Regions from separate parts of the Nissabacter sp. SGAir0207 genome, predicted to be linked through region 1. Evidence: predicted binding sites of a transcription regulator. Region 1 holds the regulator's gene; each other region holds the start of a gene.
The links. Region 1 encodes PurR, which represses purine synthesis genes. Its sites were predicted from a motif close to CANGCAAACGTTTGCNTG; they were not measured.
Positions count from the first base shown of each region.

Region 2: C1N62_RS17325 (NCS2 family protein) is a predicted target of PurR. The motif match lies at 1,968-1,985, and genes of this name have one in related genera.
Region 3: purL (phosphoribosylformylglycinamidine synthase) is a predicted target of PurR. The motif match lies at 6,093-6,110, and genes of this name have one in related genera.
Region 4: pyrD (quinone-dependent dihydroorotate dehydrogenase) is a predicted target of PurR. The motif match lies at 6,743-6,760, and genes of this name have one in related genera.

Region 1 is NZ_CP028035.1:2,160,378-2,168,246, forward strand. It holds gene C1N62_RS09385 (C40 family peptidase) at 1-744, shown strand, start outside; gene C1N62_RS09390 (YnhF family membrane protein) at 803-892, opposite strand; gene purR (HTH-type transcriptional repressor PurR) at 1,220-2,245, shown strand; gene punR (DNA-binding transcriptional activator PunR) at 2,276-3,184, opposite strand; gene punC (purine nucleoside transporter PunC) at 3,329-4,531, shown strand; gene cfa (cyclopropane fatty acyl phospholipid synthase) at 4,867-6,018, shown strand; gene C1N62_RS09415 (glycoside hydrolase family 105 protein) at 6,067-7,206, opposite strand; gene C1N62_RS09420 (riboflavin synthase subunit alpha) at 7,410-7,869, opposite strand, start outside.
Region 2 is NZ_CP028035.1:3,845,278-3,853,146, reverse strand. It holds gene C1N62_RS17330 (AsmA family protein) at 1-388, opposite strand, end outside; gene C1N62_RS17325 (NCS2 family protein) at 530-1,915, opposite strand; gene gltS (sodium/glutamate symporter) at 2,154-3,359, shown strand; gene recG (ATP-dependent DNA helicase RecG) at 3,368-5,449, opposite strand; gene trmH (tRNA (guanosine(18)-2'-O)-methyltransferase TrmH) at 5,450-6,142, opposite strand; gene spoT (bifunctional GTP diphosphokinase/guanosine-3',5'-bis pyrophosphate 3'-pyrophosphohydrolase) at 6,148-7,869, opposite strand, start outside.
Region 3 is NZ_CP028035.1:860,692-868,560, forward strand. It holds gene murQ (N-acetylmuramic acid 6-phosphate etherase) at 1-505, shown strand, start outside; gene C1N62_RS03820 (PTS transporter subunit EIIC) at 520-1,875, shown strand; gene yfhb (phosphatidylglycerophosphatase C) at 1,879-2,517, shown strand; gene yiaY (L-threonine dehydrogenase) at 2,565-3,716, opposite strand; gene tadA (tRNA adenosine(34) deaminase TadA) at 3,993-4,466, shown strand; gene mltF (membrane-bound lytic murein transglycosylase MltF) at 4,471-5,928, opposite strand; gene purL (phosphoribosylformylglycinamidine synthase) at 6,204-7,869, shown strand, end outside.
Region 4 is NZ_CP028035.1:2,424,912-2,432,780, forward strand. It holds gene C1N62_RS10755 (ABC transporter ATP-binding protein) at 1-1,491, opposite strand, end outside; gene rlmKL (bifunctional 23S rRNA (guanine(2069)-N(7))-methyltransferase RlmK/23S rRNA (guanine(2445)-N(2))-methyltransferase RlmL) at 1,497-3,617, opposite strand; gene C1N62_RS10765 (YcbX family protein) at 3,720-4,829, shown strand; gene C1N62_RS10770 (cell division protein ZapC) at 4,875-5,423, opposite strand; gene pyrD (quinone-dependent dihydroorotate dehydrogenase) at 5,651-6,661, opposite strand; gene ssuE (NADPH-dependent FMN reductase) at 6,944-7,519, shown strand; gene C1N62_RS10785 (sulfonate ABC transporter substrate-binding protein) at 7,612-7,869, shown strand, end outside.

The sequences.
Region 1 (7,869 bases):
CTCTGTATGAATCTGGCGCATGCGTCGCCCCATGCGCGCACGTCGGCCGACCCCCGCAAGGGCCATGCCAGTGAGGCCAGGACGGATGACCGTAAAAAGCGCAAGCCGGTGAAAACCAGCGTAAAGAAAAAAGCCACCAGCCGCGATAAGGCTCAGGTGGTCAAGGTCACGACCAAAAGCGGTAAAACGCGCAAAACCGCCTCCACCCACCTGGTCAAGGTGACGCCGCCGAAAAAGGGCTACAAAAAAGGCTATGGCCGCCAGCGCCTGCCCGGCCACGAGGCCAAGGCCGTGGAGAGCGGCCCGCTGGCACTCAGCCCGGCGCATAAAAAGCGCTACCAGAAAGCCAAGCAAACGGCGATGACCAAGCTGATGAAGCAGGTAGGCAAGCCCTACCGCTGGGGCGGCACCTCCCCCACCACCGGTTTCGATTGCAGCGGACTGGTCTATTACGCCTATAAAGATGTGATGAAGATCCGCCTGCCACGCACCGCCAACGAGATGTACCACCTGCGTGATGCCGCACCGGTCAAACGTGGCGAGCTGGAGAGCGGCGATCTGGTCTTCTTCCGCATCGCCAACCGTGGCGCGGCCGACCATGTTGGCGTCTATCTCGGCGATGGCAAATTTATCCAGTCGCCGCGCACCGGCGAGGACATCCGCATCAGCTATCTGGACAATGACTACTGGCAAGACCATTACGTCGGCGCCCGCCGCGTGATGACCCCCAAGACCGTACGCTGACCACCGCGAAACAAAAAAGACGCCCAAGGGCGTCTTTTTTGTTTCTGGTGCAGGCGGGTTAGCCCAAAACAGCGGTAAAGCTAAAGGCAATGATCACGGTGAGCGCTGCCACGGTGGTGCATAGCGACAGTTTCAAATTGGTATCCATGTGTTCTCCTGAATAACGCACACAAAACCACAATGTTTGTATGAGTTCCCATATTCTCACATTATGGCAGGCAATGCCTATCGCGTTGTGATGCGCAACGGGATAATTTTCTGCTTCCCCTTTGCGCAAGAATAGGGGAAAATTCGCGGTTTACACACTGCGTACCCGGCCACGGCTGCAATGCCCCACCGCTCCCCAGCGAAGATGACCGTCCTCTCCCCCTAGAATTCACTGCATCTCTTACGGTGGGCAGAAGAATAAACGCAGGCAAACGATTAACATTATAGTTACGTGCTGTAACACGTACTTTCAGGAGTCACTTTTCCCATGGCCACGATTAAAGATGTCGCCAAACGTGCTGGCGTGTCCACCACCACCGTGTCACACGTTATCAACAAAACACGTTTCGTCGCTGAAGAGACGAAGGCGGCGGTCTGGGCCGCCATCAAGGAGTTGCACTACTCCCCAAGCGCCGTGGCGCGCAGCCTGAAAGTCAACCACACCAAATCCATCGGGTTGCTGGCGACCTCCAGTGAGGCCCCCTACTTCGCTGAGGTGATTGAGTCCGTGGAGAACAGTTGCTACAGCAAGGGCTATACCCTGATCCTCTGCAACTCCCACAATAACCTCGACAAGCAGCAGGCTTACCTGGCGATGCTGGCGCAAAAGCGCGTCGACGGCCTGCTGGTGATGTGCTCTGAGTACCCGGATCAGCTGATCGGTATGCTCGAGGAGTACCGCAACATCCCGATGGTGGTGATGGACTGGGGTTCAGCACGCAGCGACTTTACCGACTCCATCATTGATAACGCCTTTGAGGGCGGCTACATCGCAGGCCGTTACCTGATCGAGCGCGGCCACCGCGACATCGGCATCATCCCCGGCCAGCTGTCACGCAACACCGGCGGCGGCCGCCATCAGGGTTTCCTGAAGGCGATGGAGGAGGCGAATATTACTGTGCGCCCGGAGTGGGTGGTACAGGGTGATTTTGAGCCGGAGTCCGGCTACAAGGCGATGCAGCAGATTTTGGTGCAGAAGCAGCGCCCAACGGCGGTGTTCTGCGGCGGCGACATCATGGCGATGGGCGCCATCTGCGCCGCCGACGAGATGGGCCTGCGCGTGCCGCAAGACATCTCGGTGATTGGCTATGACAACGTGCGTAACGCGCGCTACTTTACCCCGGCGCTGACCACCATCCACCAGCCGAAAGAGCGCCTTGGCGAGAGCGCTTTTGCCATGCTGTTGGATCGCATCACCAGCAAGCGTGAAGACCCGCAGACCATTGAAGTGCGCCCGAAACTGGTGGAGCGTCGCTCCGTGGCCGATGGCCCCTACCGCGACTACCGCCGTTAATCGGCCAGCCGGGGCCATGCGCCCCGTTTTTTACTCCCCACGCAACCACTCCCGGTTCAAGGTTTCGCTGTCCCCCAGATAATCCAGCAGCCAGCTGAGCGCCGGCGAGGCGCGCGCCTGATCCCAGGTCAGGCAACAGGCGCTGTCCGGGAAGGGTTGCGCCAGCGTCAGCAGCACCAACTCTCCACGATCGATCAGCGGTTGCGCCATGTGCGCCGGAATCATCCCCACGCACAGGCCAGCCAGCAGGCAATCCAGCGCGCTGGTCCAGTCTGGTGCCACCAGCCGCCGTTGGTTATCCAGCGTCCAGGTATCGCGCTTCGGCAGGGTGCGGGAGGTGTCCTCCAGACAGAGGGCTGGCCACGGGCGTAACTGCTCATCCGCCAACGGGCCGGGCAGTTGTGCCAGCGGATGGGTACGGCTCACCACACAGCGCCACGGCAGAAAGCCCATGTCGCGGAAGCGGTAGCTGCCGCCCACCGGCACGGCGCGGGTGGCCCCAATCGCTGCATCCACCCGTCCATCCGCCAGCGCATCCCAGACGCCGTTAAACACCTCCGGCGAGATCAGCAGCTCCATATCGGGAAACTCGCGGTAGAAATCGAGCACTAGCTGCCGGGTGCGATCCGCACGCACCACCCGATCCACCGCCAGATTGAGCTGCCCACGCCAGCCATTGGCCGCCTGTTGGCACTGGCGACGCGCGGCCTGCATTTTTTTGATAACACCGCGCGCCTCCTCAATAAAAACCTGCCCGGCTTCGGTAATTGCTACATCACGGTGGCGGCGCTCAAACAGTTCCACCGCCAGCCACTGTTCCAGCTGGCGCACGGTGTAACTGACTGCCGAGGGCACCCGGTGCAGCTCCTGCGCTGCCGCGCTAAAGCTGCCGGTACGCGCCACGGCGTCCACCACCTCCAGCGAATATTCTGACCACATGGCGCGGCCCCCCTGTTTCTGCTTGCAAAATTTTTCACAGCATGGCGCAAATTTTAACGTTTCACAATGCCCCGGCTGCTCCAGTAGAGTGCACACCGCTATGCGTTTTTCTTATCACCTGCTAACAAACCATAGGGATTTGCTATGACCCACTCCCCTCTTTTCATGCTCTATCTGGCCGGACTGAGCGTGCTTGGCTTTTTGGCCACTGACATGTACCTGCCGGCCTTCGCCCAGATGCAGGCGGATCTTTCGCTGACGCCCAATGCCATCAGCGCCAGCCTGAGCCTGTTTTTGGCCGGTTTCGCCTGCGCCCAGCTGATCTGGGGGCCGCTCTCTGACCGCATCGGCCGCAAGCCCGTGCTGGTGCTGGGGCTGTTGATGTTTGCCGTCGGCTGCGCCGGGATGCTGTGGGTGCAGGATGCGCGCCAGCTCTGGCTGATGCGCTTTGTGCAGGCGGTGGGGGTCTGTTCGGCGGCCGTAAGCTGGCAGGCGCTGGTGGTGGAACGCTGCACGGGCGAGCAGGCGAAACGGGTGTTTGCCACCATTATGCCGCTGGTGGCGCTGTCACCGGCGCTGGCCCCGCTGCTGGGTGCCTGGCTGCTGAACCACTTTGGCTGGCGCGCCATCTTCCTGGCGCTGCTCGCCATCACCCTGCTGCTGCTGGTGCCAACGCTGCGGCTCCAGCCTGCCAACCGGCCGGGCACTGATCACCCGGCCCCCAAGGTAGGGATGCTGGCGCTGCTCGGCTCCCGCGTCTTTAGCGGCAACGTGCTGATGTATGCCGCCTGCTCGGCAGGCTTCTTCGCCTGGCTGACCGGCTCGCCCTTCATCTTGCACGCCATGGGCTATGGCGCGGATGCCATCGGCCTGAGCTACGTGCCACAGACCTTTGCCTTCCTGATTGGTGGGTTTGGCTGCCGCTACGTGGTTAGCCGCCGTGATGGCAAGGTGCTGGTGCCGTGGCTGCTGGCTGGCTATGGCCTGAGCATCATCGCGCTGTTCCTGCTGGCCTGGCTCGCCACGCCGGGGCTGGCGCTGCTGCTGGTGCCATTTTGTGTGATGGCTTTGGCAAATGGCGCACTCTATCCCATAATTGTGGCTAACGCGCTGCTGCCCTTCCCACAAAGCACCGGCAAGGCCGCGGCCCTGCAGAACGCCCTGCAACTGGGACTCTGCTTCGTCGCCAGTCTGGTGGTGTCGGCCTTTATCAGCCAGCCGCTGATGGCAACCGTCAGTGTGATGCTGAGCACCGTGGGCCTGGCGTTGGCGGGCTACCTGCTCCAGCGTAATGCGCCGGCGCAGGCGGCCATCCGTCAGGAGCGGCATACTAACCAAACGGCATAATTGCCTTATTGAATAATCGCTTGATTATTCTTTGCGCCAGAAGGGATTGACTATTGAGTATCGTTTCTGGCGCGCCTATACTCTTTTTCAGTCGATAAAAACAACGGCTTTACAAAACTTTTATCAAGTCTTGGTGCGCGAGGAGTGCGCGCATTTTGTCAGGGATGATGCCCCGCTGCCCTGCCCCTGGGCCACCGGGATTCGTCCCACTTTCCTCTGTACATAGTCGAATATCAGATACGGCGGGTCACCCCGCGGGTTCTCGTATACGCCTGCAAATTGTCTATGCTTTTCCTTGCAGGTCATAAGTCAGAAGAAAAGGTGATGGAGAAGCTATGAGTTCATCGTGTATAGAAGATTTGAGCATTCAGGATAACCAGTGGTATCGCATTGCCCATGAGATGCTCAGCCAGGCGGATATCGAAATCAATGGCTCCCGGCCCTTCGATATCACCATCAATAACCCCGATTTTTTTAAGCGCGTATTGCAGGAAGGCTCACTGGGCCTTGGCGAAAGCTACATGGATGGCTGGTGGGAGTGCGAGCGGCTCGACATCTTCTTCCAGCGCGTGGTGGCCGCCGGTCTGGAGCACAAGCTGCCCCACCACCTGAAAGATACCCTGCGCATCGCTGCCGCCCGCCTGACCAACCTGCAATCCAAAAAGCGTGCCTGGATCGTCGGCAAGGAGCACTACGACCTTGGCAACGATCTCTTTACCCTGATGCTTGACCCCTACATGCAGTACTCCTGTGGCTACTGGAAAGAGGCGGAAACGCTTGAGCAGGCACAGGAGCACAAATTGCGCATGATCTGTGAGAAGCTGCAACTGAAGCCCGGCATGTCGCTGCTGGATATCGGCTGTGGCTGGGGTGGGCTGTCCGCCTTCGCCGCCCGTCACTACGGCGTCTCCGTGACCGGTGTCACCATCTCCGCCGAGCAGCAGAAGCTGGCCCAACAGCGCTGTGAGGGGCTGGACGTCACTATCCTGTTGCAGGACTACCGCGATCTGGACCAGCAGTTCGATCGCATCGTCTCCGTCGGGATGTTTGAGCACGTCGGGCCGAAAAATTACCAGACCTACTTTGACGTGGTGGCGCGCAACCTGCGGCCAGATGGCCTGTTCTTGCTGCACACCATTGGCTCGAATAAAACGGACATGCATGTCGATCCCTGGATCGACAAATATATCTTCCCCAACGGCTGCCTGCCGTCGGTCAAGCATATTGCCCAAGCCAGCGAGGGGCAGTTTGTGATGGAGGATTGGCACAACTTCGGCGCGGATTACGATCGCACGCTGATGGCCTGGCATGAGCGTTTCATCAAGGCGTGGCCGCAACTGGCGGAGAACTACTCCGACCGCTTCTACCGGATGTTCACCTACTACCTGAATGCCTGTGCGGGGGCCTTCCGCGCGCGCGATATCCAGCTCTGGCAGGTGCTGTTCAGCCCGCACGGCGTCGAGGGCGGGCTGCGGGTACCGCGCTAAACATGAAAAAACCGGCCAGGGGCCGGTTTTTTTTCGCCTGTACGCCGCTTAGAGATAGACGCGCAGATACTCGGAGAGGCAGAGGATCGCCATCGCCTGCCCATAGGGCATGGAAGTCAGCGGGATCTCGCGATAGAAGTCGAGGTCATTGCCCATCGCGGTGCCAAAGGAGACTTGGGTCAGCTCGCCCTGATCGTTGATGTGGCGCACCACCCCCTGTGCGGCGCGCAGCCCCATCTCCGCATACTGCTTGCCAACGTAGCGCTTGCGCACCGCCTTCATAATGCCGTAGGCAAAGCCAGCGGTGGCAGAGGCTTCCAGATAGGAGTTCGGGTCATCCAGCAGGGTGTGCCACAGGCCGGAGGCATCCTGATACTGTTGCAGCGCGGCGATCTGGCTCTCCAGCACCTGGATCAGGAAGCGGCGGGTGGCATCGTGCTCGGGCAGATCCACCATCTCCAGGAAGTCCGGGATGGCGACGGTCAGCCAGCTATTGCCGCGCGCCCAGCGTGCCTGCGCAAAGTTGTGGTTGCCCTCAAAGGTCCAGCCGTGGAACCAGAGGCCGCTCTGGCGATCCATCAGGTACTGGACATGGGTCAGGAACTGGAATTTCGCCTCTTCCACGTACTCCGGCCGATTGAGCAGCTTGCCAATCTTCGCCAGCGGCAGCACGCTCATCATCAGGGTGTCATCCCACAGCTGCTGGTGGTTCTCATTGTTGTAGACGATATGTTGCAGGCCGCCCTTCTCAGTGCGCGGCATCTCATACATCACCCACTCGGCCCACGCCTCCAGATAGGGCAGCCAGCTCTGGTTGCGCGTCTCTTCATAGCGGAAAGCCAGCGTCAGGAACGGGCAGACGGTGTTGACGTTTTTGGTCGGCATTGGCTCCTGCAGACGCGCGGCAAACCAGTCATCAATGATGGCGAGCGCCTGCGGGTCATTGGTCTGCTGGTAATATTTGTAGATGCCATACAGCCCGATGCCGTGCGTCCACTCCCAGCCCGCCCAGCCCTTGGTATCAATCACCCGCCCGTCATCCAGCCGCAGCAGGAACTCGCCGGTCTTGTCCTCGATATGGATCAAGTTGTCCGCCACCTGGTGGATCAACCGGCGCACCTCGTCACGGGTGATAAAGTAGTCGGGCTGGCGCAGCAGTTCACTATGTTTGACGGGAAATACGTTCATTTTTCACCTTTGCAAGAGAACGGGTTAGCAATCGCCGCAGTGTAGGCCAGCCGCCCGGCTATCGCCTTTGGCTGACTGCCAGCCCTGCGCGCGCGCTGGCAACGCCGGAAAGGGGTGGCGCGCGGGCCTCACAACTTTCACTTGGGCAAAAAAAGGGCATAAAAAAGCCCGGCGCAGAGGCCGGGCTTAAGGAGCGGCGGGCGTCAGGCTTTCGCCGGATCCTCGTCAGCCGCATCGGCATCGGCCTGCGCCAGATTCTCGCCGATGGCCTTGGCGGCCGCCATCGCGGCCTCGCGGCTGGCAAGCACGCGCTCCACGGTGTCCACCACCGCCTGAGTCTGCGGGTCAATCTCAATGTTGACCGTGTCCCCCAGACGCTTTTTGCCGAGCGTGGTGCGCTCCAGCGTCTCCGGGATCAGGTGCACGCAGAAGCGGTTCTTCACCACTTCGCCGATGGTCAGGCTAATGCCATCAATGCCGATGTAGCCCTTATGCAGGATGTACTTCATGTACTCCTCGTGGGCGATGCGGAACCACACCTGACGGTTGTTCTCAGAGGTGAGGATTTTGCTGATCTCGGCAGTGCAGATGATATGGCCGGACATCAGGTGCCCACCAATCTCATCGTTGAACTTCGCCGCCCGCTCCAGGTTGACCAGATCG
Region 2 (7,869 bases), 1.7 Mb from region 1:
GCATATTGCTCAGCTGCAACAGATCCGCCTCCACCGGCAGTGCGCGTTGCCCACTGCCGAGGTTCAGGCTACCGTTGCGCAGCGTCAGGCGCTCAAAGTGGCCGGGCTGGGAGAGCTGGTGCCAATTAAACGCCAGGCTCACTTCGCCAGCGTCCAGCAGCGCGGGCTGGTTCGCCGGTGTCAGCCGCACATCATGCAGGGTCAGCGCCATGGGAGAAGACCACTCATGGTCAATCTTGCCAATCGCCAGCCGGTAATCACTGTTGGCGCTGATCCAGCGGCTGACCCAGCCAGCTGCCCACGGGGTCTGTAACACCAGATACCCTATCACCACGATCAGCACACACAGCAACAGCACGGTTGCCAGCACTTTCCCGAGAAATTTCATCGCTCTCACTACCCCTTACCCGCAAAGTAACCCTGTTTATGCCGCAATCAGCCCGCTATCACAATAGATAGGGCCAACACATTCCATAAAAAACGGCCAGTGTGTGATCACACTGGCCGCGGCAGGACAGGGGGAAAGGCGTTACTTCTCTTGTGGGAAGACCAGGTTCAGCACGATGGCGGTGATGCCACCGGCGGCGATGCCGGAAGAGAGCAGGTTCTTCACCCAGTCCGGGGCGAATTGCAGGATCAGCGGCTGCTGGGAGACGCCCAATCCTACGGCCAGCGACAGGGCGATAATCATGATCGCGCGGCGGTTCAGCGGCTCGCGCGACACAATGCGCACCCCGGAGGCGGCGATGGTGCCGAACATCACGATGGTCGCGCCGCCTAATACCGGCTCAGGAATGTGCTGCACCAGTGCACTGACGCCGGGGAACAGGCCGAGCACCACCAGCATCAGCGCCACCACAAAACCGACGTAGCGGCTGGCCACGCCGGTCAACTGGATCACGCCGTTGTTCTGGCCGAAGCAGGAGTTGGGGAAGGTGTTGAACACCGCCGAGAGCAACGAGTTGAGGCCATTCGCCAGCACGCCGCCCTTGATGCGCTTCATGTAGAGCGGGCCAGCGACCGGCTGCTCCGAGACGTCAGAGGTGGCGGTAATGTCGCCGATGGTCTCCAGCGAGGTCACCATAAAGATCAGCATCAGCGGCAGCAGCAGGTTCCAGTCAAAGCCCAGCCCGTAGTAGAGCGGCGTCGGCAGCATGATCCAGCTCTGCGAAGTGGCCCCAGCGGTGACGGGCAGCATATCCAGCGCCCAGGCCAGCAGGTAGCCGACCGCCATGGCGATCACCAGCGAGGCGACGCGCAGGTAGGGGTTGCGCTGGCGGTTCAGCACAATGATTACCACCAGCACCGAGGCGGCCAGCAGCAGGTTTTTCGGCGCGCCGAAGGTGTGATCGGCCATCGCGCCGTAGCCGCCGCCGATGGAGGTCAGTCCCACCTGAATCAGGGAGAGGCCAATGATCATCACCACAATGCCGGAGACCAGCGGGGTAATGATGCGGCGCGCCAGATGCAGGAAGCGCGACAGCACAATCTCAGTACAAGAGGCGACCATCAGCGTGCCGAACAGCGCCGCCATCATGGTCGGCACATCCGCGCCGCCGTTTTTCAGCGCCATGCCGCCCATGATCAGCGGGCTGACGAAGTTAAAGCTGGTGCCCTGAATGGAGAGCAGCCCAGACCCCACCGGCCCCCAGGTCTTGATTTGCAGGATGGAAGCCAAGCCGGAGGCGAACAGCGACATGCTAATGATGTGCTGGGTGTCCTGCGCGGGCAGGCCGAGCGCCTGACAAATCAGCAGTGCCGGGGTGATCACCGCCACGAACATCGCCAGCAGATGCTGGCAGGCGGCAAACAGGGTTTGCGGCAGCGGCGGGCGATCCTCCAGGCGGTAGATCAATTCACTATTGTGGGGAGTGGCGGCAGTGCCAGACTCCCGCTCGGCGGTGTGTACGCTCATATCAGGGTTCCCGGGGCGGCAAAGGGGGCATTTTAATGAGCCTGCCAGCCCAAAAGCAAACGTTTGCGAATGCAGTCGATAAATTCTTTCACGCCCAGACGTGCCGCGCCGTTACGCTTAACCTTGCCTTTGGTAAGGTTTTGGGTTTTTAATTCGGATCGCCCGCCCCGCATAAGGGATTGGCATAAAAATAACCAATTGATCTTTTATATATTTTTATCTTTTTTGGGGTGTTTTGATGATTGAACTCGATAACTTCGGCACGCTGGTCGCCGCAACACTGGTGCTACTGCTGGGGCGCAAGTGCGTCCAGCGCATTCCCCTCTTTAACCGCTACACCATCCCGGAGCCAGTGGCCGGTGGCCTGCTGGTGGCGTTGGGCCTGCTGCTGGTGAAGCAGCTTTCCGGCTGGGAGATCCGCTTCGATAGCACCATGAAAGAGCCGCTGATGCTGGCCTTCTTCGCCACCATCGGCCTGAATGCGGATATCGGCAGCCTGCGTCAGGGCGGTCGCTCGCTGGTCACCTTCCTGTTTGTGGTGGTGGGGCTGCTGGTGCTGCAAAACGTGATTGGCCTTGGGCTGGCCAGCATGATGGGGCTGAACCCGCTGACCGGCCTGCTCTCCGGCTCCATTACCCTGTCAGGCGGCCACGGCACCGGCGCGGCGTGGGGCAAGATGTTCAGTGAGCGCTATGGGTTTAGCAACGCCACTGAGGTGGCGATGGCCTGTGCCACCTTTGGTTTGGTATTGGGGGGGCTGGTTGGTGGGCCGGTGGCACGCTATCTGGTCAGGCACTCAATGACGCCGGAGGGGCGCCCGGAGGATCTGGAGACGCCCAGCGCCTTCGAGAAACCGCTGACCGGCCGACTGATTACGCCGCTGGTGCTGATTGAAACCATCGCCATGATCGCCATCTGCCTCTCGGTGGGCAGTTTCCTGTCTGGGAAATTGCATGGTACCGCCTTCGAGCTGCCGACATTTGTCTGCGTGCTGTTTGTCGGCGTAGTGCTCAGCAACATCCTCTCTGCCTCGGGCCTCTACCGGGTCTTTGACCGCGCGGTGTCGGTCGTCGGCAACGTCAGTTTGTCACTGTTTTTGGCGATGGCCTTGATGGGGCTAAAACTCTGGGAGCTGTCAGCGCTGGCATTGCCGATGCTGGTGATCCTCGCGGCGCAGACGCTGGCGATGGCGCTGTATGCGGTGTTTGTGACCTACCGGGTGATGGGGGCGAATTATGATGCGGCGGTACTGGCGGCGGGCCATTGCGGTTTTGGGCTGGGGGCGACCCCCACGGCCATCGCCAATATGCAGGCGATCACCGGGCGTTTCGGCCCCTCACATCTCGCCTTTTTAATTGTGCCGATGGTCGGGGCGTTCTTTATGGATATCGTCAACGCGCTGGTGATTAAGCTGTTCCTGCTGCTGCCAGCGTTCGCCCTGTAGCGGGCACGTCAGGCATTGGTGTAGCGGGTGCGCTCCGGCAGCCAGCGCTCAATCAGCGCCCTGGCATGTTCCGGGTAGCGCTGGTGGATATGGCGCGCCACCCGCTGCACTTCCGGAATCATCGCCTGATCGCGTAGCAGATCGGCAACGCGGAACTCGGCGCTGCCGGTCTGGCGGGTGCCGAGCAACTCGCCCGGCCCACGGATTTCCAGATCCTGCTGGGCAATCACAAAGCCGTCATTGCTGTCACGCAGCACCTGAAGCCGCCGCTGCGCCGTTTTGCTCAGCGGCGTTTTGTAGAGCAGCACGCAGTGGGAAGCCACCGCGCCGCGGCCGACGCGGCCACGCAACTGATGAAGCTGCGCCAGCCCCAACCGCTCCGGGTTCTCAATGATCATCAGGCTGGCGTTCGGTACATCCACGCCAACCTCAATCACCGTGGTCGCCACCAGCAACTGGATCTCCCCCTGCTTGAATGACTGCATTACCGCCTGCTTCTCCTGCGGTTTCATGCGGCCATGCACCAGCCCGATGTTCAGGCCGGGCAGCGCCTCCTTCAGCCCCTGCCAGGTCGCTTCCGCCGCCTGTGCCTCCAGCATGTCGGACTCCTCAATCAGGGTGCAGACCCAATAGGCCTGCCGCCCCTCCTGCTCGCAGGCATTTTTTACCCGCTGAATGATGTCCTCACGGCGGCTATCGGGAATCGCGACGGTGGTCACCGGGGTACGGCCCGGCGGCAGCTCATCAATCACGGAGGTGTCGAGATCGGCGTAGGCGGTCATCGCCAGCGTGCGCGGAATGGGGGTAGCGGTCATGATCAACTGGTGCGCGTGATAGCCCTGCACCAGCCCCTTCTCCCACAGTGCCAGCCGCTGGTGGACGCCAAAACGGTGCTGCTCATCGATAATCACCAGCGCCAGCCCGTTGAACTGCACCTGCTCCTGGAAGATGGCGTGGGTGCCGACCACCATGGAGACCTGGCCGCTGGCAATCGCCTCCTGCTGCGCCTGACGCGCCTTGCCCTTCTGTTTACCGGCCAGCCAACCAACCTGGATGCCGAGCGGCTCAAACCATTGGCGGAAGTTATTGGCGTGCTGCTCCGCCAGCAGTTCGGTCGGTGCCATCAGCCCCACCTGCTTGCCTTGGGCGATCACTTGCAACGCCGCCAGCGCCGCCACCAGCGTCTTGCCAGAGCCAACGTCGCCCTGCACCAGCCGCATCATCGGGAAGCCTTTCGCCAGATCCTGCTCAATCTCCGCCACTACCCGCCGCTGTGCGCCGGTCGGCTGGAAGGGCAGGGAGGCGAGGAAACGGCTGGTGAGTTCCGTGTCATGGGGAATCGGCAGCGCCTGATAGCTCTGGGTGCCCGCGCGCACATCCAGCATACTGAGGTTGTGCGCCAGCAACTCCTCCATGATCAGGCGACGCTGCGCCGGGTGGCGCCCCTTCTCCAGATCTTCCAGCCGCACATCCGGCGGTGGGCGGTGCAAGAGATGCAGCGCCTGCGGCAGCGAGATCATGCCGCGCCGCAACTCCTCCGGCAGCAACTCCTCAATGGGCACGGTATCCAGCAAATCGAGCGCCTGATCGGTCAGCTTGCGCAGCGTGGCCTGTCGAACCCCCTCGGTCGCCGGATAGACCGGCGTCAGGGACTCTTCCACCACCACCTCGCTGTGGTCGCCCTGTAGGCGATACTCCGGGTGGATGATCTCCGCGCCATGATGCCCACGCTTAATCTCACCATAGGCGGTGACGCGGCGGCCGGTGGCCAGGCTGTTTTTCATCGCGGCATTGAAGTTGAAGAAACGCAGGGTAAGGACGCCGGTGCCGTCGCTGATTTGGCAGGTCATCATGCGCCGACGGCCAAAACTGACATCCGTGCGCAATACTTCACCCTCTACCGTGGCGAAAATGCCCGGCAGAAGGTCATTGATTGGGTAGAGGTGGGTGCGGTCTTCGTAACGCAGCGGCAAGTGCAGCAGCAGATCCTGAATGGTCTCCAGACCAAGCTTTGCCAGCTTGCCCGCCTGGCTGGCCCCAACCCCGGACAGTGACGTTAACGGAATGGCATCCAGCAGGCGTCCTTTCATTTAGCGCTCCATGGCTTGCATGGCGGCCCACCAGGTAGGCTCCGCCACAATCTGGCCTTGATCATCAATATGTGGGCGCGGCAGCCCCTTGCGCTTCGCGACATTCGCCAGCACCGGGTAGCCGCCCTCAAACAGCAGCCGTTGCTGCTCCTCATCATCGAGCATACAGGCATCGCGATGGTACATGCCGGCGTTTTGCCGTTGACGCTGGGCTTCATACAGGATCAGCGCCGAGGCAACCGAGACGTTCAACGACTGCACCATGCCAGCCATCGGGATAATGATGTCCTGATCGGCCAGCGCCAGCGCCTCAGCGGTGATGCCGGTTTTCTCCTGCCCGAGCAGGATGCAGGTGGGCCGGGTGTAGTCGATCTCGCGGAAATCCACTGCCTTGTCAGAGAGATGGGTGGCGAGCACCTGCATCCCCTGCTGTTTCATGGCGGTGACCGCCTCAACGATGGTTTTGTGGGTTTTGACCTGCACCCAGCTGTTGCTGCCGGCCGCGGAGGAGACCAGGGTGCGCATACGGTTGGTGGGCCACACCGCATGGATTTGGTGGACGCCAACCGCATCGGCCGTGCGGATCACGGCCGAGACATTGTGGGGCTTGTGCACCTGCTCCATACATACCGTGAGATCCGGTTGTCTGGCAGTCAGCATTTCGCGGATTCGCGCGTAACGTTGTGGAGTCATCAGCCTTAGTTTCTGTTTCGGTTCACTCTGATCACATCCGGCATAATACGAATCTTACGCATTACGTTCGCCAGATGGATACGATCGCGCACGGTCAGGCGAATAAAGGTGCTGTAGACCCGGCCATCGCGCTCTTCGGTGCTCAGGCTCTGGATGTTGGACTCCGCCGCGTTAATCGCCGCGGTCAGGTTGGCCAGCGCCCCCTGATGGTTGAACATGTCCACCTTGATTTCGGTGATGAACTCCTGATCCAGCCCGTGATCATCCCACTCCACCGCCATGAATTTCTCAGGCTCTTTCTGGTAGCCGCGGATGTTGCGGCAGGACTCATGGTGGATCACCAGACCCTTGCCGGGGCTGACGTGCGCGATAATCGGGTCGCCAGGGATCGGGCGGCAGCACTTGGCGAACGTGATCAGCACGCCATCTGCGCCTTTGATGGGCAAGTTGCGCATCCCGGAGGAGCCGATGGTGGCGTGATCGCCGAGCAGGTTGGTCGCGACCACCACGCTCATGGCGTTGCCGAGACCAATCTCCGCCAGCAGGTCATCCACGCTCGCCAATCTCATCCGGTCCAGCTCACGCTGGATGTTCTCTTGCGGAATGTCCGCTAGCTTGCGGCCATTGCCGAACGCATGGTTCAGCAGGCGGCGGCCCAATGACACCGAGTCATCACGCTTCAGGTTTTTCAGCATCTGGCGAATCTTGGCGCGCGCTTTGGAACTCACGACAAAGTTCAGCCAGGCGGCGTTTGGCCGTGCGCCCGGTGCGGTGATGATCTCAACCGTCTGGCCGCTGGTCAGCGGCTGCGAGAGCGGATAGGGCTGGCGATCGACGCGCGCGCCGACGCAGGCGTGGCCAATGTCAGTGTGAACCGCATAGGCGAAGTCAACCGGCGTGGCACCGGCCGGCAGTTCCACGATGCGCCCTTCCGGCGTAAAGACATAGATCTCATCCGGGAAGAGATCGGATTTCACGCTCTCGATGAATTCAAACGAGCTGCCAGCGCTCTGTTGCAGCTCCAGCAGGCTCTGCATCCAGCGCTGCGCACGAACCTGCGCCGTAGTGGTGCCGGACTCGCCATGCTCTTTATAGGCCCAGTGGGCGGCCACCCCCATCTCTGCCATCTGGTCCATATCCTCGGTGCGGATCTGGATCTCCACCGGCACGCCGTGCGGGCCGATAAGGGAGGTGTGCAGGGATTGATAGCCGTTGGCCTTGGGAATGGCGATATAATCTTTGACCCTGCCCGGACGCGGCTTGTACAGGCTGTGCGCCTGACCCAGCACGCGGTAGCAGGTATCGACCTCTTTCACGATGACGCGGAACGCGTAGATATCCATGATGGAATGGAAGCGCTGCTCTTTCAGGTGCATCTTGCAGTAGATCGAGTAGAGGTGCTTCTCACGTCCGCTGACCCGGCACTCAATGCCCGCCTCAGTCAGCCGTCCCTCAATCTCCGAGAGGATTTTCTGGATCATCTCTTTACGGTTGCCGCGGGCAGCTTTCACCACCTCTTTGATCACGCGGTAACGGTTGGGATAGAGGGCCTCAAAACCCAGCTCTTCCAGCTCGGTTTTCAGGTGATGGATACCCAGGCGGTGCGCCAGCGGGCTGTAGATCTCGAGCGTCTCGCGCGCAATGCGGCGACGCTTGTCCGGCCGCAGCGAGCCAAGGGTACGCATGTTGTGCGTACGGTCGGCCAGCTTGATCAAGATGACGCGGAT
Region 3 (7,869 bases), 1.3 Mb from region 1:
GGCGCGCGATCTGGTGATCGGGCTGGCAGCGTCGGGGCGCACCCCCTATGTCATTGGCGCGCTGCGCCATGCGCGCCAGCTGGGCTGCGCCACGGTGGCCATCTCCTGCAACCCGGACTCGCCGATCGCTCAGGAGGCGCAGGTCGCCATCAGCCCGGTGGTGGGGCCAGAGGCGCTGACCGGCTCCACCCGCCTGAAATCGGGCACCGCGCAGAAGCTGGTGCTGAACATGATCTCCACCGGCGCGATGGTGAAGAGCGGCAAGGTCTACCAGAACCTGATGGTGGATGTGAAAGCCACCAATGAGAAGCTGGTGGATCGCGCCTGCCGCATCGTGGTGGAGGCCACCGGCGCGCCGCGTGCTGAGGCGGAGCAGGCGTTGCAACAGACCGGTTTTGAGGTGAAACCGGCCATCTTGATGATTCTGGCGCAGGTGGGGGCGGACGAGGCGCGGCAGCGTCTGGCGGATCACCGGGGCTATCTGCGGGCAGCGATTCAGGGCTGACAGGGAGGTGCGGCATGGACAAGACCACAACACTGGCGGCCAGCCTGTTACAGGGCATCGGCGGGGAAGCCAACATTCAGAAGCTGGAGAATTGCATGACGCGGGTGCGCGTCGAGGTGCGGGATGAGCAGCAACTGGCGCTGGCGGCACTGCGCCAGCTGGAGGGGGTGAAGGGGTACGTCAAGCAGGGCAACCAGCACCAGTTTATCGTCGGGCCGGGCGCGGCCGCCAAGGTGACGGACGCCATGCGCGGCCTGCTGTCAGCACCGCCAGCGGATCAGGAGATCGCCCGCAACAAGGCGCAGGCCAAAGAGAAGTATGCCGCGCCGATGAGCGAGGCGCTGCGTAAGCTGGCGAATGTCTTTATCCCGCTGATCCCGGCGTTTATCGCCTCCGGCCTGATCACCGGCATCGTGAACATCCTGAAACGCCCGGACATCGCTGACGATTTCGCCATCCACTACCCCAATGTGCTGGCGCTGCTGGGGCTGTTCGGCAGTGCGGTGTTTGCCATCATGAACATTTTGGTCGGGGTGAATGCCGCCAGGGTGTTTGGTGGCTCACTGGCGCTCGGCGGGGTGATGGCCGGTATTTTGAGCAGCCCGGTGCTGGCGCAGATCACCCTGTTCGGCGAGGCGTTGCAGCCGGGGCGGGGTGGGGTGATCGCCGTGCTGCTGGTGGTGGCGCTGATGTGCATGGTGGAGCGGCAACTACGCCGCTGGCTGCCGGAATCGCTCGAGCTGATCGTCAATCCGCTGCTGACCACCGTAGTTACCGCCAGCTTGGCTATTATTATAGTGCAGCCGCTGGGTGGGGCGATCTCTGACGCCATCATCCACGGGGTAAACCTGGCGCTGGAAGCTGGCGGTATGCTGGTGGGCGCGCTGATGGCGGGCTTCTTCCTGCCGCTGGTGCTCTCCGGGTTACATCAGGGGCTGGTACCGATCCATGTGGAGCTGGTGCAGGCGCACGGCGCCAACCCGCTGCTGCCGATTCTGGCGATGGCCGGTGTCGGGCAGATTGGGGCGGCGGTGGCGGTGCTGCTGAAGACCCGCAACCCGCGGCTGAAAAAAGTGATCAAGGGCGCGCTGCCGGTCGGCCTGTTGGGCATCGGCGAGCCATTGATCTTCGGCGTGACCCTGCCACTCGGCAAGCCGTTCATCGGTGCCTGTCTCGGCGGGGCAGTAGGCGGCGCCTTGATAAGTGTCTGGAAAGTGGCTACGGTCATTACTTTTGGTATTTCCGGTTTACCGCTGGCGCTGACCATGGTGCCGGGCAAGGTAGTGCTCTACCTGGCTGGCTATCTGGCCGCTGTAGTGGCAGGGTTTATATTTACCTGGATATTGGGTTTCCACGATCCTGAGGAGTAGAGATTGAGTGAGGCACAGGCCCGACGGGTAGTGTTTTTTGACCTGGATGGCACACTGCACCAGCAGGACATGTTCGGCAGCTTTTTGCGCTTCATGCTCTGGCGGATGCCGCAAAACCTGATTCTGGTGGTGCCGCTGTTGCCGGTCATCGGGCTGGGGCTGCTGGTGGGGGGCCGCGCGGCGCGCTGGCCGATGAGCCTGCTGCTATGGGCCATCACGTTTGGCCATAGCGAGGCGCGGCTCAAGGATCTGGAGCTGCGTTTCGTCACCTGGTTCCGTAGCGTGGTAACCGCCTTCCCGGTGGTGCAGATGCGCCTGAATGAGTACCTCGACAAGCATAACGCCGAGGTGTGGCTGATTACCGGCTCGCCGCAGCGGCTGGTGGAGCAGGTCTACCACGGCTCCGATTTCCTGCACCGGGTGAAGCTGGTTGGCAGCCGCATGGCGCGGCGTAACGGCGGCTGGGTGTTGCCGCTGCGCTGCCTCGGCATCCAGAAGGTGGTGCAGCTGGAGCAGCGCCTTGGCACACCGCTGAAACTCTACAGCGGCTACAGCGACAGCAAGCAGGATAACCCGCTGCTGTTCTTCTGTGAGCACCGTTTTCGGGTGAGCAAAGAGGGCGAGTTGCAACAGCTGGAGTGAAACAGGGCAGGGTGAAAAAAAGGGCGGATTTCCGCCCTTTTTGCTGGCTACATGGCAGCGGCGAAGATCGCCATAATCTCTGCGTGGCTGGCCTGTACCGGGTTGGTGAAGCCGCAGGCATCTTTCAGCGCGTTGGTCGCCAGCGTCGGGAAGTCCTCCTCGCGCACCTGCAACGCACGCAGCCCCTCCGGGATGCCGACCGCCTTCGCCAGCGCGCGGATCGCCGCGATGCACGCCTCTGCCCCTTGTGTGTCATCCATCCCCTCGACCGCTATCCCCATGGCCGCTGCCACCTCTTTCAGCCGTCCGGCCGCTGCCTGGGCGTTGAATGCCTGCACATGGGGCAGCAGCACCGCGTTGCAGACGCCGTGCGGCAGGTTGTAGAAGCCGCCAAGCTGGTGCGCCATCGCATGGACATAGCCGAGCGAGGCATTGTTGAAGGCCATCCCGGCGAGGAACTGGGCATAGGCCATCGCCTCACGCGCCTGCGGGTTCGCGCCATCCTCCACCGCGGTACGCAGGTTGTCGGCGATCATGGTGATGGCCTTCAGCGCGCAGGCGTCGGTGATCGGGTCAGCGGCGGTGGAGACATAGGCTTCCACCGCGTGGGTCAGGGCATCCATGCCGGTGGCGGCGGTCAGCCCCTTCGGCATCCCGGCCATCAGCTGCGGATCGTTGACCGACAGCAGCGGCGTCACGTTCTTATCGACAATCGCCATTTTGATGTGGCGCGCCTCATCGGTGATGATGCAGAAACGCGTCATCTCCGAGGCGGTGCCAGCGGTGGTGTTGATGGCAATCAGCGGCAATTGCGGTTTGGCGGAGCGGTCAACGCCCTCGTAATCCTTGATCTCGCCGCCGTTGGCCGCCACCAGCGCAATGCCCTTGGCGCAGTCATGCGGGGAGCCGCCGCCCAGCGACACCACGCAGTCGCACGCCCTGGCGCGCAGGATCGCCAGCCCATCCGCCACGTTCTGGCAGGTGGGATTGGGGTGGGTGCCGTCAAATACGCTGCTCTCGATGCCTCCCGCCGCCAGCAGCGCCTGCACCTGCGCAACCACGCCCAGCTGGCTGAGCACGCTGTCGGTGACAATCAGCGCGTGGCGGAAGTGGTGATCCTGCATCACGCTGACCGCCTGCGTCAGGCAGCCCGCGCCAATGACATTGATGGAGGGAATATAAAAGGTGGAAATGGCCATGGTAACTCTCCTGTCCGGGTAGGGTAGGCCCTCACCATAGTCCTGTTATTGATGCGGCAAATTGATTTCCCGCAAAGAGACGGCACTTTCCAGTGCAGCATGAAAAAATTAACTCCCTGATTTGTTAGGTGATTCACTTAGCGTTTTGCCGCGTGGCGGCCGGCGGCGGCGGGTTGGGCGGCGAGAGGCTAGAATGGGGGGAGCAGCCGTGTATAATGCGCGCGGCAAATAGATGATGAGGTCAATGTGACGCAGGAAAATAACCACGAATTCTGGATGCGGCACGCATTGACGCTGGCGCAACGCGCGCAGGATGAGGGCGAGGTGCCGGTCGGCGCGGTGCTGGTGCTGGACAACCAGCCGATTGGCGAAGGGTGGAACCGGCCGATTGGCCGCCACGACCCAACCGCCCACGCCGAGATCATGGCGCTGCGGCAGGGCGGCCAGGTGCTGCAAAACTACCGGCTGCTGAACGCCACCCTCTACGTGACCCTGGAGCCGTGCGTGATGTGCGCCGGGGCGATGGTGCACAGCCGCATTGGGCGGCTGGTGTATGGCGCGGAGGATCTGAAGACCGGCGCGGTCGGCTCGCTGCTCGACGTGCTGCGTCACCCCGGCATGAACCACCAGATTGAGGTGGAGTCGGGCGTGCTGGCGGAGGCGTGCTCCACCCAGCTGAGCGACTTCTTCCGCCTGCGCCGCGCCCAGCAGAAGGCGCTGAAACAGGCGGCGCGCGCCGCCGGCCAGTAAGGCGCTACAGCCCGGCCGCCTCGGCGGAGACCGCCGGGTAACCGCGCGCATACTGCGCATCGAGGGCCGCCTGCTGGGCGGCCTTCTTCTCCCGCTCCTCCAGATAGCCCACCAGACTCGCCTGATAGCGGCGGATATTCTCCACGTAGTTATACGCCTCCTGCCCGCGCGCATAGCCGTAGGTGGTCTGGCTGTAGTAACGGCGCTGGCTGAGCATCGGCAGCCGCTGCTTCACGTCCACCCAGCTGTCCGGGTTGCCCTGCTGCGCTTTGGTCAGCTTGCGCGCGTCCAGCATGTGGCCGTAGCCCATGTTATAGGCCGCCAGCGCAAACCAGATGCGCTCATCCACCGGCACGCTCTGCGGCACCTTCTCCATCAGCCGCTCCAGATAGAGCGTACCGCCCTGGATGCTCTGCTCCGAGTCCAGCCGGTCATCGATGCCGAGGCCAGCGGCGGTGGCGCGCGTCAGCATCATCAGACCGCGCACGCCGGTGGGGGAGGTGGCGGTCGGGTCCCAATGCGACTCCTGATAGGAGATGGCCGCCAGCAATTTCCAGTCAAACTGGCGCGCATACTTCTCAAACAGCGGTTGCAGCGCTGGCAGGATATTGTCGATCGCCGCCAGGAAGGTGCGGGTGTCCACGTAGTCAAAGCTGCCGACGTGGCCCAGATACTTCTCCTCCAGCCGCGCCAGGGTGCCGTCCTCCATCATCTGGCTGAAGAAGTCGAGCAGCGCCGCGTGCAGGCTGTCATTGCCGCTGCGCGGGAAGAACCAGGTGACCGGCTCCTCATCAGTGATGTCAAAGGCCACCGCCAGCTGCGGATGGATGCGCTGCAACAGCCCGATGGTCACGGAGTCGCCGATGCTGTACTCCAGCTTGCCGTCCGCCACCTGCTCCAGCAGCTCGCGCGTCGAGAGATCGCCCACCGACTCCCAGCTCAGGTCGGGGTGCTTGCCCGCTTTCAGTTGCTTCAGGGTGCTGACGTAGGCCGAGCCAGAGGCGACCGCCAGCCGGCCCTTCAGGGCGTCGAGGTTTTTGGGCCGGGCGTTGCCCTGCCGATAGACCAGCTGTTGCGACACGGAGTAGTAGGCGGGGCTGGCGCGGAAACGGGCCAGCCGGTCAGTGTTGTAGATCAGCCCGGCGGCGGCCAGATCGGCGCGCTGGTCATCCAAATCATCAAACAGGTCATCAATGCTGCGCTGCGGCCGCACCACCAGCTTGACCCCCAGATACTCGGCAAAGTGTTGGGCCAGCTCATAATCCAGCCCGCCCGCGCCCTCCTGGCTGGTGTAGTAGGTCAGCGGGGAGTTAAGGGTGCTGATGCGCAGCTCGCCGCGTGACAGGATACGCTCAAGCTGGTCGCCCTGGTTGCTGTGCCAGGGAATGGCGGGCCAAAGGGCCAGCGCCAGGAGCAGCGTTACCGCCCCGACAAAAAGGTAATTTAATTGTATGCGCTTCAAATAGTTATCTCACTGCGGCGCGATGTCATTGCGTGTATTAGGTCATGCTAACGCATGTGTAAAATCCCAGTGCCGACGCATTTTGCTCAACAAAAAGCCAACACGCAACTTTATTGGCACCGGTTGCCAAAAGGCGGCAAAAGCGGACTAATCGTAATTATCCCTGCGCAAACGGTTTCGTCTGGCAGTGGGATTCTCTATAATGGCCCGCGTTTTCCCCCTGTTGCGCCCAATGAAGCCCTGCCTGCGGCTTCGAAGACGAGAGAACTGAAATGATGGAAATACTGCGTGGTTCGCCCGCTTTGTCGGCTTTTCGTATTAACAAACTGCTGTCCCGTTGCCAGGAAGCCCGCCTGCCGGTCGACGCTGTCTACGCCGAATATGTACACTTTGCCGACGTCAGTGCGCCACTGAGCGCCGACGAACAGACCAAATTGCAGCGTTTGCTGAAATATGGCCCCTCTCTCGCCGAACACGCCCCGCAAGGCCGCCTGCTGCTGGTGACGCCACGCCCCGGCACCATCTCCCCGTGGTCTTCCAAGGCAACGGACATCGCCCATAACTGTGGCCTGACGCAGGTCACGCGCCTCGAGCGCGGCCTGGCCTTCTATATTGAGGCGCCGACCCTGACGGACGCGCAGTGGCAGGCATTGGCCGCCCTGCTGCATGACCGCATGATGGAGTGCGTCTTTAGCGAGCTGGAGCAGGCACAGCAGCTCTTTGCGCACCACCAGCCGGCCCCGGTCGGGCATGTGGATGTGCTGGGCGAAGGGCGCGGCGCGCTGGAGCAGGCGAACGTCAAGCTGGGCCTGGCACTGGCGCAGGATGAGATTGACTACCTGCAACAGGCCTTCACCACGCTGGGGCGCAACCCGACCGACATCGAGCTGTATATGTTCGCGCAGGCGAACTCCGAGCACTGCCGCCACAAGATCTTCAACGCCGATTGGGTGATCGATGGCGAGGCGCAGCCGAAGTCGCTGTTCAAAATGATCAAGAACACCTTTGAGAAGACCCCCGACCACGTGCTCTCCGCTTACAAGGACAACGCCGCGGTAATGGAAGGCTCGACGGTGGGCCGCTTCTTCGCCGACGCGAAAGAGGGGCGCTATGACTACCATCAGGAAGAGGCGCATATCCTGATGAAGGTAGAGACCCACAACCACCCGACCGCCATCTCCCCGTGGCCGGGCGCGGCCACCGGCTCCGGCGGCGAGATCCGCGATGAGGGCGCAACCGGGCGTGGCGCGAAACCGAAAGCAGGGCTGGTGGGTTTCTCCGTCTCCAACCTGCGCATCCCTGGCTTTGAGCAGCCGTGGGAAGAGGATTTCGGCAAGCCAGAGCGCATTGTCACCGCGCTCGACATCATGACCGAAGGCCCGCTGGGCGGCGCGGCCTTCAACAACGAATTTGGCCGGCCAGCGCTGCTGGGCTACTTCCGTACCTATGAGGAAGAGGTCAGCAGCCACAATGGCGTGGAGCTGCGTGGCTACCACAAGCCGATCATGCTGGCGGGCGGCATTGGCAACATCCGTGCCGACCATGTGCAGAAGGGTGAGATCACCGTAGGCGCCAAGCTGATTGTGCTGGGCGGGCCAGCGATGAACATCGGCCTCGGCGGCGGCGCGGCCTCCTCGATGGCCTCAGGCCAGTCGGACGCCGACCTCGATTTCGCCTCCGTGCAGCGTGACAACCCAGAGATGGAGCGCCGTTGCCAGGAGGTGATTGACCGCTGCTGGCAGCTGGGCGAAGAGAACCCGATCCTGTTTATCCATGACGTCGGCGCGGGCGGCCTCTCCAACGCCATGCCGGAGCTGGTGAGCGACGGCGGCCGCGGCGGCCGGTTCGAGCTGCGCGACATCCTGAATGATGAGCCGGGCATGAGCCCGCTGGAAGTGTGGTGCAACGAATCCCAGGAGCGTTACGTGCTGGCGGTGGCAC
Region 4 (7,869 bases), 260 kb from region 1:
ACGGTCGTGGCTGACCAGCAGCACGGTGCCCTGATAGCTGTCGATCAACTCCTCCAGCAGCTCCAGCGTTTCCACGTCCAGGTCGTTGGTCGGTTCATCGAGGATCAGCAGGTTGCTGGGGCGCAGGAACAGGCGCGCCAGCAGCAGGCGGTTGCGCTCGCCGCCGGAGAGCGCCTTCACTGGCGTCATGGCGCGTTTCGGGTGGAACAGGAAGTCCTGCAAATAGCCCAGCACGTGGCGCGGCCGGCCATTGACCATCACCTCCTGCTTGCCCTCCGCCAGGTTGTCCATCACCGTGCGCTCCGGGTCCAGCTCCGCGCGGTGCTGGTCGAAGTAGGCGATCTCCAGTTTGGTGCCACAGTGGACGCGGCCACTGTCCGCTTTCAGCTGACCGAGCATCAGTTTCAGCAGCGTGGTCTTGCCGCAGCCGTTGGGGCCTACCAGCGCGATCTTGTCGCCGCGCTGCACCTGGGCGGTGAAATCCTTCACCAGCACCTTGTCAGCCAACCGGTAGTTGACGTTCTCCAGCTCAAAGACGATCTTGCCGGAGCGCGTCGCCTCCTCGACCTGCATCTTGGCACTGCCCATCACCTCACGGCGATCGGCGCGCTCGCGGCGCAGCGCCTTCAGCGCCCGCACGCGGCCCTCGTTACGGGTACGGCGCGCCTTGATGCCCTGACGGATCCACACCTCTTCCTGCGCCAGCTTGCGGTCGAACTCGGCGTTTTGCAGCTCCTCCACCCGCAAGGCTTCCTCTTTGGTCGTCAGGTAGAGGTCATAGTTGCCGGGGTAGGAGACCAGCTTGCCACGGTCGAGATCCACGATGCGCGTCGCCATGTTGCGGATGAACGAACGGTCGTGGGAGATGAAGATGATGCTGCCCTGGAACTCTTTCAGGAAGCCTTCCAGCCAGTTGATGGTCTCAATGTCCAGGTGGTTGGTTGGTTCATCCAGCAGCAGCACCTGCGGGGCACTGACCAGCGCGCGCCCCAGCGCCGCCTTGCGCAGCCAGCCGCCGGAGAGCGACGACAGCTCGGCATTGCCATTCAGCGACAGCTGGGCCAGCACCTCCTGGATGCGGCTGTCGAGTTGCCACAGCCCCTGATGGTCGAGCACTTCCATGATCTGCGCCATGCGCGCCAGATTCTTCTCGCTCGGGTCCAGCTCCACCTGATGGGAGATGGCGTGGTAGGCCTTCAGGTGCTCGGCCTGCTCCGCCACGCCCTCGGCGACGAAGTCAAATACCGTGCCGCCGATGTTGCGCGGCGGGTCTTGTTGCAGGCGCGCCACAATCAGATCCTGTTCGTAGACGATGCGGCCATCATCCAGCGGCACCTCACGGTTGAGGATCTTCATCAGGGTGGATTTGCCCGCACCGTTGCGGCCCACCAGACAGACGCGCTCGTTCGGCTCGATATGCAGCTCGGTGTTATCTAACAGCGGTGCGTCACTGAAGGAGAGCCAGGCACCGGACATACTGATTAAAGACATAGCAGTTACTTTTCCTCGCCGGCGCGTTTCAGCAGCCAGCAGTTGTGAATCTGACGGTTACGGGCGAAATCCTGCGACAGCGTCTGGGCGGTGATCTCTTTCGCCTCCAGCCCCAGCTCGGCAAGGCCAGCCATATCCATCTGGAAGCCGCGCTTGTTGTTGGAGAACATGATGGTGCCGTTGCGGCGCAGCAGGCGCGTCAGGTGCTTCATCAGCGCCAGGTGGTCGCGCTGCACGTCGAAGGTGTCGGCCATGCGCTTGGAGTTGGAGAAGGTCGGCGGATCGATGAAGATCACGTCGAACTGCTCATTCGCCTCTTGCAACCAGGAGAGGCAGTCGGCCTGAATCAGGCGGTGCTGGCGGCCGGTCAGGCCGTTGGCGCGCAGGTTCTTCTCCGCCCACTCCAGATAGGTGCGCGACATGTCCACGGTGGTGGTGCTGCGCGCGCCGCCCAGTCCGGCGTGGACGCTGGCGGTGCCGGTGTAGGCAAACAGGTTGAGGAAGTCCTTGCCCTGGCTCATCTCGCCCAGCATCCGGCGGGCGATGCGGTGGTCGAGGAACAGGCCGGTGTCCAGATAGTCGGTGAGGTTGACCCACAGCTTGGCGTTGTACTCCTCCACCAGCAGGAACTCGCCCTTCTGCGCCAGCTTCTCATACTGGCTCTTGCCCTTCTGGCGCTCACGCGTCTTCAGCACCAACTGGTTGGACGGCAGGTCGAGCACCGCCAGCGTGGCGTTGATCACATCGAACAGGCGCTGGCGCGCTTTCTGCGGATCGACGGTTTTCGGCGGCGCGTACTCCTGCACCACCACTTTGCTGCCGTAGCGATCCACGGCGACGTTGTACTCCGGCAAATCGGCGTCATACAGGCGGTAGCACTCAATGCCCTGCTGCTTCGCCCACTTCTCCAGCTTGCGCAGGTTTTTGCGCAGGCGGTTGGCGAAGTCCTCGGCAATCTGCGGCGCGGCCGCGCCGTTGGCGTTCTCCGCCAGCTGGTAGTTTTTCTGCACGCAGTCGAGCGGGCCGTTTTTCGCCTTGAACTGGCGCTCGGCGCGCAGTTGCAGGCAGCTCAGCAGCTCCGGCGAGGCGCTGAACAGCGAGAGCTGCCAGCCGCCGAACTGGCTCTTCATGATGCGGCCCAGCAGGTTGTGCAGGGCGATCAAAGCCGGTTCACTCTCCAGACGCTCGCCGTAGGGCGGGTTGCTGATGACCGTGCCGCGCGGGCCTTCCGGCAGCGGGTTGGTCAGCTTGCTGACGTCAGCGGCGTTGAAGGTGATCAGCTCCGCCACGCCAGCGCGGCGGGCGTTGGCGCGCGCCATCTCAATCACCCGGCGATCGATGTCCGAGCCAAAGAAGCGGGAGGTGGTCTCTTGCAGGCCGCGGCGCGCACGTACCTGCGCCTCGGTGGTCACTTCGCGCCACAGCTCGGCATTGAAGCCGCTCCAGGCGGTAAAGCCCCAGTGCTGGCGATGCAGGCCGGGCGCGCGGTCGGCGGCGATCATCGCCCCCTCAATCAGCAGGGTACCGGAGCCGCACATCGGGTCGAGCAGCGGCGTGCCGGCCGCCCAGCCGGAGCGCATCACGATGGCGGCGGCCAGGTTCTCCTTCAGCGGTGCCAGGCCGGTCAGGTCACGGTAGCCGCGCTGGTGCAGGCCCTCGCCGCTCAGGTCAAGCGCCACGCTGGCGGTATCACGTTGCAGGAAGACGTTGACGCGGATGTCAGGCTGCTGCTTCGCCACGTTCGGACGCTGGTCAATTTTGCGCACGAAGCTGTCAACGATCGCGTCTTTTACCTTGAGTGCGCCATACTGGCTGTTGCGGATCTCATCATTCAGGCCGCTGAAGTGCACGGCGAAGGTTTTGTCCACGCCAAACACGGAGGGCCAGTCAATCGCCATCACGCCAAGGTAGAGATCAAGGTCGCTGTGCACCTTGAACTCATTCAGCGGCAGCAGGATACGGGAGGCCAAACGGCTCCAGAGCAGGCTTTGGTACAGAAGACGATCGTCACCCTGAAAATGTACCCCACCCTGCACCACTTTGCAGGCGTGGGCGCCCAGCGCTTCCAGTTCGCTTTTTAACAGTTCTTCCAAGCCACGCGCCGTGCTTGCAAACAGAGAGTTCATATCGACTTATCACCAAATAGAAAATTGTTGCGCATTATAGCTAATCCCACCCGCTTGTCATAAAGTTGCTGACGCCCATTTTTGTCAGCAAGGAGGCAACCATTGATTACCCTGACCAAACTCTTTATTCATCCGGTGAAATCGATGCGGGGATTGCAACTGTCGCAAGCCCACGTGGCGGAGTCCGGCCTGGCATTTGACCGCGCCTTTATGCTGACTGAGCCGGACGGCACCTTTATTACCGCGCGCCAGTACCCGCATCTGGTGCAGTTCACCCCGGCCCTGCTGCCGGGCGGCCTTTACATCACGGCCCCCAACGGCGACAGCGCGGTGGTGCGCACCGAAGAGTTCAGCGACAGCGACAGCCCAACCGAGGTGTGGGGCAACCATTTTACCGCCCGCATCGCCCCGGACGCCATCAACCAGTGGCTGAGCGGCCTGCTCAACCGAGAGGTGCAGCTGCGCTGGCTGGGGCCGGTGCTTAGCCGCCGGGTGAAGCCGCGCCCGGAGATCCCGCTGACCTTCGCGGATGGTTTCCCCTTCCTGCTGATCAATGAGGCTTCGCTGGAGGCGCTGCGCCAGCGCTGCCCGGCGGGCGTACAGCTGGCACAGTTCCGCCCCAATCTGGTGGTGGCAGGCGCGACCGCCTTTGCCGAGGATGGCTGGCGCACGCTGCGCATCGGTGGGGTGACTTTTGAGGTGACCAAGCCCTGTAGCCGCTGCGTGCTGACCACCGTCAGCACCGAACGTGGCGAGAAGCACCCCAGCGGCGAGCCGCTCAAGACGCTGCAATCCTTCCGTACCGCCGACGATGGCGACGTGGATTTCGGCATGAACCTGATTGCGCACAACAGCGGCATTATCCGCGTTGGCGATCGGGTGGAGGTGCTGACCACCGGTACACCGCGCGCTTACCATGCTGGTGAGGTAAAGGAGCGGCTGGCGCCACCGCTGCCGATGGCAGGCGGCCAGAGCGTGCAGATCAGCTATCAAGGCCAGAGTTTCAGCGGCAACCGGCAAGAGGTGCTGTTGGATCAGTTGGAGCAGCAGGGATTCCGCATTCCCTACTCCTGCCGGGCCGGCATGTGTGGCAGTTGCCGCCTGACGCTGGAGAAAGGAAAGGTGGCCCCGCTGGTGCAGGACGCATTGGGGGATGACGGCACGCTGCTGAGTTGCAGCTGCATACCGCTTGGGGATGTGGCACTCAGCTAACGGACGCCGTCAGGCAGGCGGCGCGCACCGGGCGCGCCCTGCCCGCTACACCGCCTGATCGTACAGGGCGGCGAGATCAACCTCTTCCGCGACCGGGATCAGCCGGTCATGCATGATCTTGATGGCATCGCCAAACTGCATGGTGCGCCCGGAGAGCGTCAGCTGGCCCTGGGCCAGTAGGCAGAGGCTGGCATTGTCGCCCGCTTCCACCACCAGCAGTTGCGCCTGCTGGCTGCTCTCGGTCACCTCGACCGCCACCACATCACCGCTTTTCGGTTGCATGGCGCGCGCCTGCTGCGCAAAGTGCCAACTTTTCGGCATCAGCGGCTTCAGGAAGCGGCAGGCCACCAACGCATTCAATACCAGTTCCGCCCGCAGCTCGGATTTAAGCTTAATTCGGCGGCACTGCTCCTCATAATCAAAATAGAGCGCGGCATCATCGACAGAAAATGCGCACTCCCCGAACGCGTCCGGCGTCAGCATTTTGGCAGGAAACCGTGAGCGAAATATCATCCCATTCGCCAGATCCAACATCAGCCGATCGTGATCGGCATCAAAATACCACCGCCAATTATCGTCAGGTTTGATTCTCATGGGTTACCCTTTCACGCCTGTTAATGAAAAAAGAGAAAAAAGACCGCCTGAAAATGTGTGCAGGGTGACGGCATGCTAATAAATGATGCCGGTGAGTGGAGCGGGACTTATTATTTACGCTGATAACGGCCTCTCATCCCGTGCCTAATACCCCCGGCAGTGGACAAAATATAGACGAGCCGGAGAGAGAAATAAACCCCCCGGCCCGGCAAGTTGCCTAAAAAATATCAAATTGAGTGAATAATATCTTTAATCAGGCGTGGCCCGTGGTAAATAAAGCCGGAATAAATTTGGATGAGCGAGGCCCCGGCCTGCATTTTCTCGCGCGCGGCGGTCAGGGAGTCGATGCCGCCCACGCCAATAATCGGTAAGCGGCCCTGCAGTTCCTGGTTGAGGCGGCGGATAATTTCTGTGCTGCGCAGCTGCACTGGCCGGCCGCTCAACCCACCCGCCTGCTCGCAATAGGGCAGGCCGTGCACCAGTTTGCGGTCGAGGGTGGTATTGGTGGCAATCACGCCGTCAATATTATGGCGCACCAGACTGTCGGCAATTTGTACCAGCTCCTCTTCCGAGAGATCCGGCGCAATTTTCACCGCCACCGGCACATATTTTTGGTGGCGCTGCTGCAATTCAGCCTGCTTATTCTTGATGGCGGCCAGCAATTCATCCAGCGCGTCGCCATACTGTAAGGTGCGCAAACCGGGGGTATTGGGTGAGGAGATATTCACCGCGATATAGCCGGCATAGGGGTAGACCTTCTCCATGCAGATCAGGTAATCATCCTTGCCCTGCTCCACCGGCGTGTCTTTATTTTTGCCGATATTAATCCCCAGAATGCCGCCGAAATGGGCCTTCTTCACGTTCTCGACCAAATTATCGACACCGCGGTTATTGAAGCCCATGCGGTTAATCAGCCCCTGCGCCTCGACAATGCGGAACAGGCGCGGCTTCTCATTGCCATCCTGCGGGCGCGGCGTCACGGTGCCCACCTCGACAAAGCCGAAGCCCATCGCACCGAAGGCGTCAATGCACTCGCCATCCTTGTCCAGCCCGGCCGCCAGGCCCAACGGATTGCGGAATGAGAGGCCCATGCAGCTGACTGGCTTGGCTGGCAGTGACTGGCGGATAAGGAATTCAAACGGCGAGCCGGAGAGGCGGCGAAGCTGGCGGAAGGTTAATTCGTGCGCGTGTTCGGGGTCGAGCTGGAAAAGCGCTTTTCTGACGAGCGGGTAATACATGAAATCTCCTGAGTTCCCGGTGGCAAACCGGGGGCGTATTATCCGGCATCGCCGGGCAAAAGGGAACTGATTCCCGCCCTCTACGCAATCGTTTACCAGCCCGTCACAGGCTGCTTACCTTTTTCCTCCTCTTCCCTCTCTATTCATTACCCACGTTTATCCGTTTTCTGGCAAAGGAATGCCGGAATTAAGATTTCATCAAAAGCGGACGGGCTGTTAGCTTTGTTATCACTTAGTTAGGAAAAACCGAATTATTATTCATTTTGGTTATAAGGAGTGATTATGCACGTTATATCCCTGGCTGGCAGCCCGCGCCTGCCGTCGCGCTCCTCGGTGCTGCTGCATCTTGGCGAGCAGTGGCTGCAACAACGTGACGTTAAGGTCACCAGCTATAGCCTGCATGATTTTGCCGCAGAGGATCTGCTGTTCGCCAATTTCGCCAGCCCACAGGTCAAGGCGCTGGCGGCGGATCTGGCCGGGGCCGACGGCTTGCTGATGGCCACGCCGGTCTACAAGGCCGCCTATTCCGGTGCGCTGAAAACGCTGCTCGACCTGCTGCCAGAGCGTGCACTGGAGCATAAGGTGGTGCTGCCGCTGGCCACCGGCGGCTCCATCGCCCACATGCTGGCGGTGGACTACGCGCTGAAACCGGTGCTGGCCGCGCTGAAAGCCCAAGAGGTGCTACACGGCGTCTTTGCCGATGACAGCCAGGTGGATATGAAGGCGCAGCCGCAGCCACAACTGGCGCCAGCGCTGGCCGAACGTCTGGAGGAAGCACTCGCCAACTTCCACCTGGCGCTGAGCCGCCGGGCGTCAGTCTCTACATTTGATTCCCATTTACTGCGGCATATCGCCTGATAACGGCCCGGAGGACAAGGATGAGTGCAAGCCTATTACGACACTGGAAACGCGCCACGGCGCTGTTCGCCCTGCTGGGCAGCCTGAGCCTAATGGCACAGGCGGCGGATGACCCGGCGCAGTTCCGCATTGGCTACCAGAAAGGCTCGGTCAGTCTGGTGCTGGCCAAGAGCCACCAGATGCTGGAGACGCGCTACCCGCAGACCCACATCACTTGGGTGGAGTTCCCGGCCGGGCCACAGATGCTGGAGGCGCTGAACGTCGGCAGCATTGACATGGGCAGCACCGGCGACCTGCCACCGCTGTTCGCGCAAGCCGCCGGGGCGGATCTGCTCTACGTCGGCCAGGAG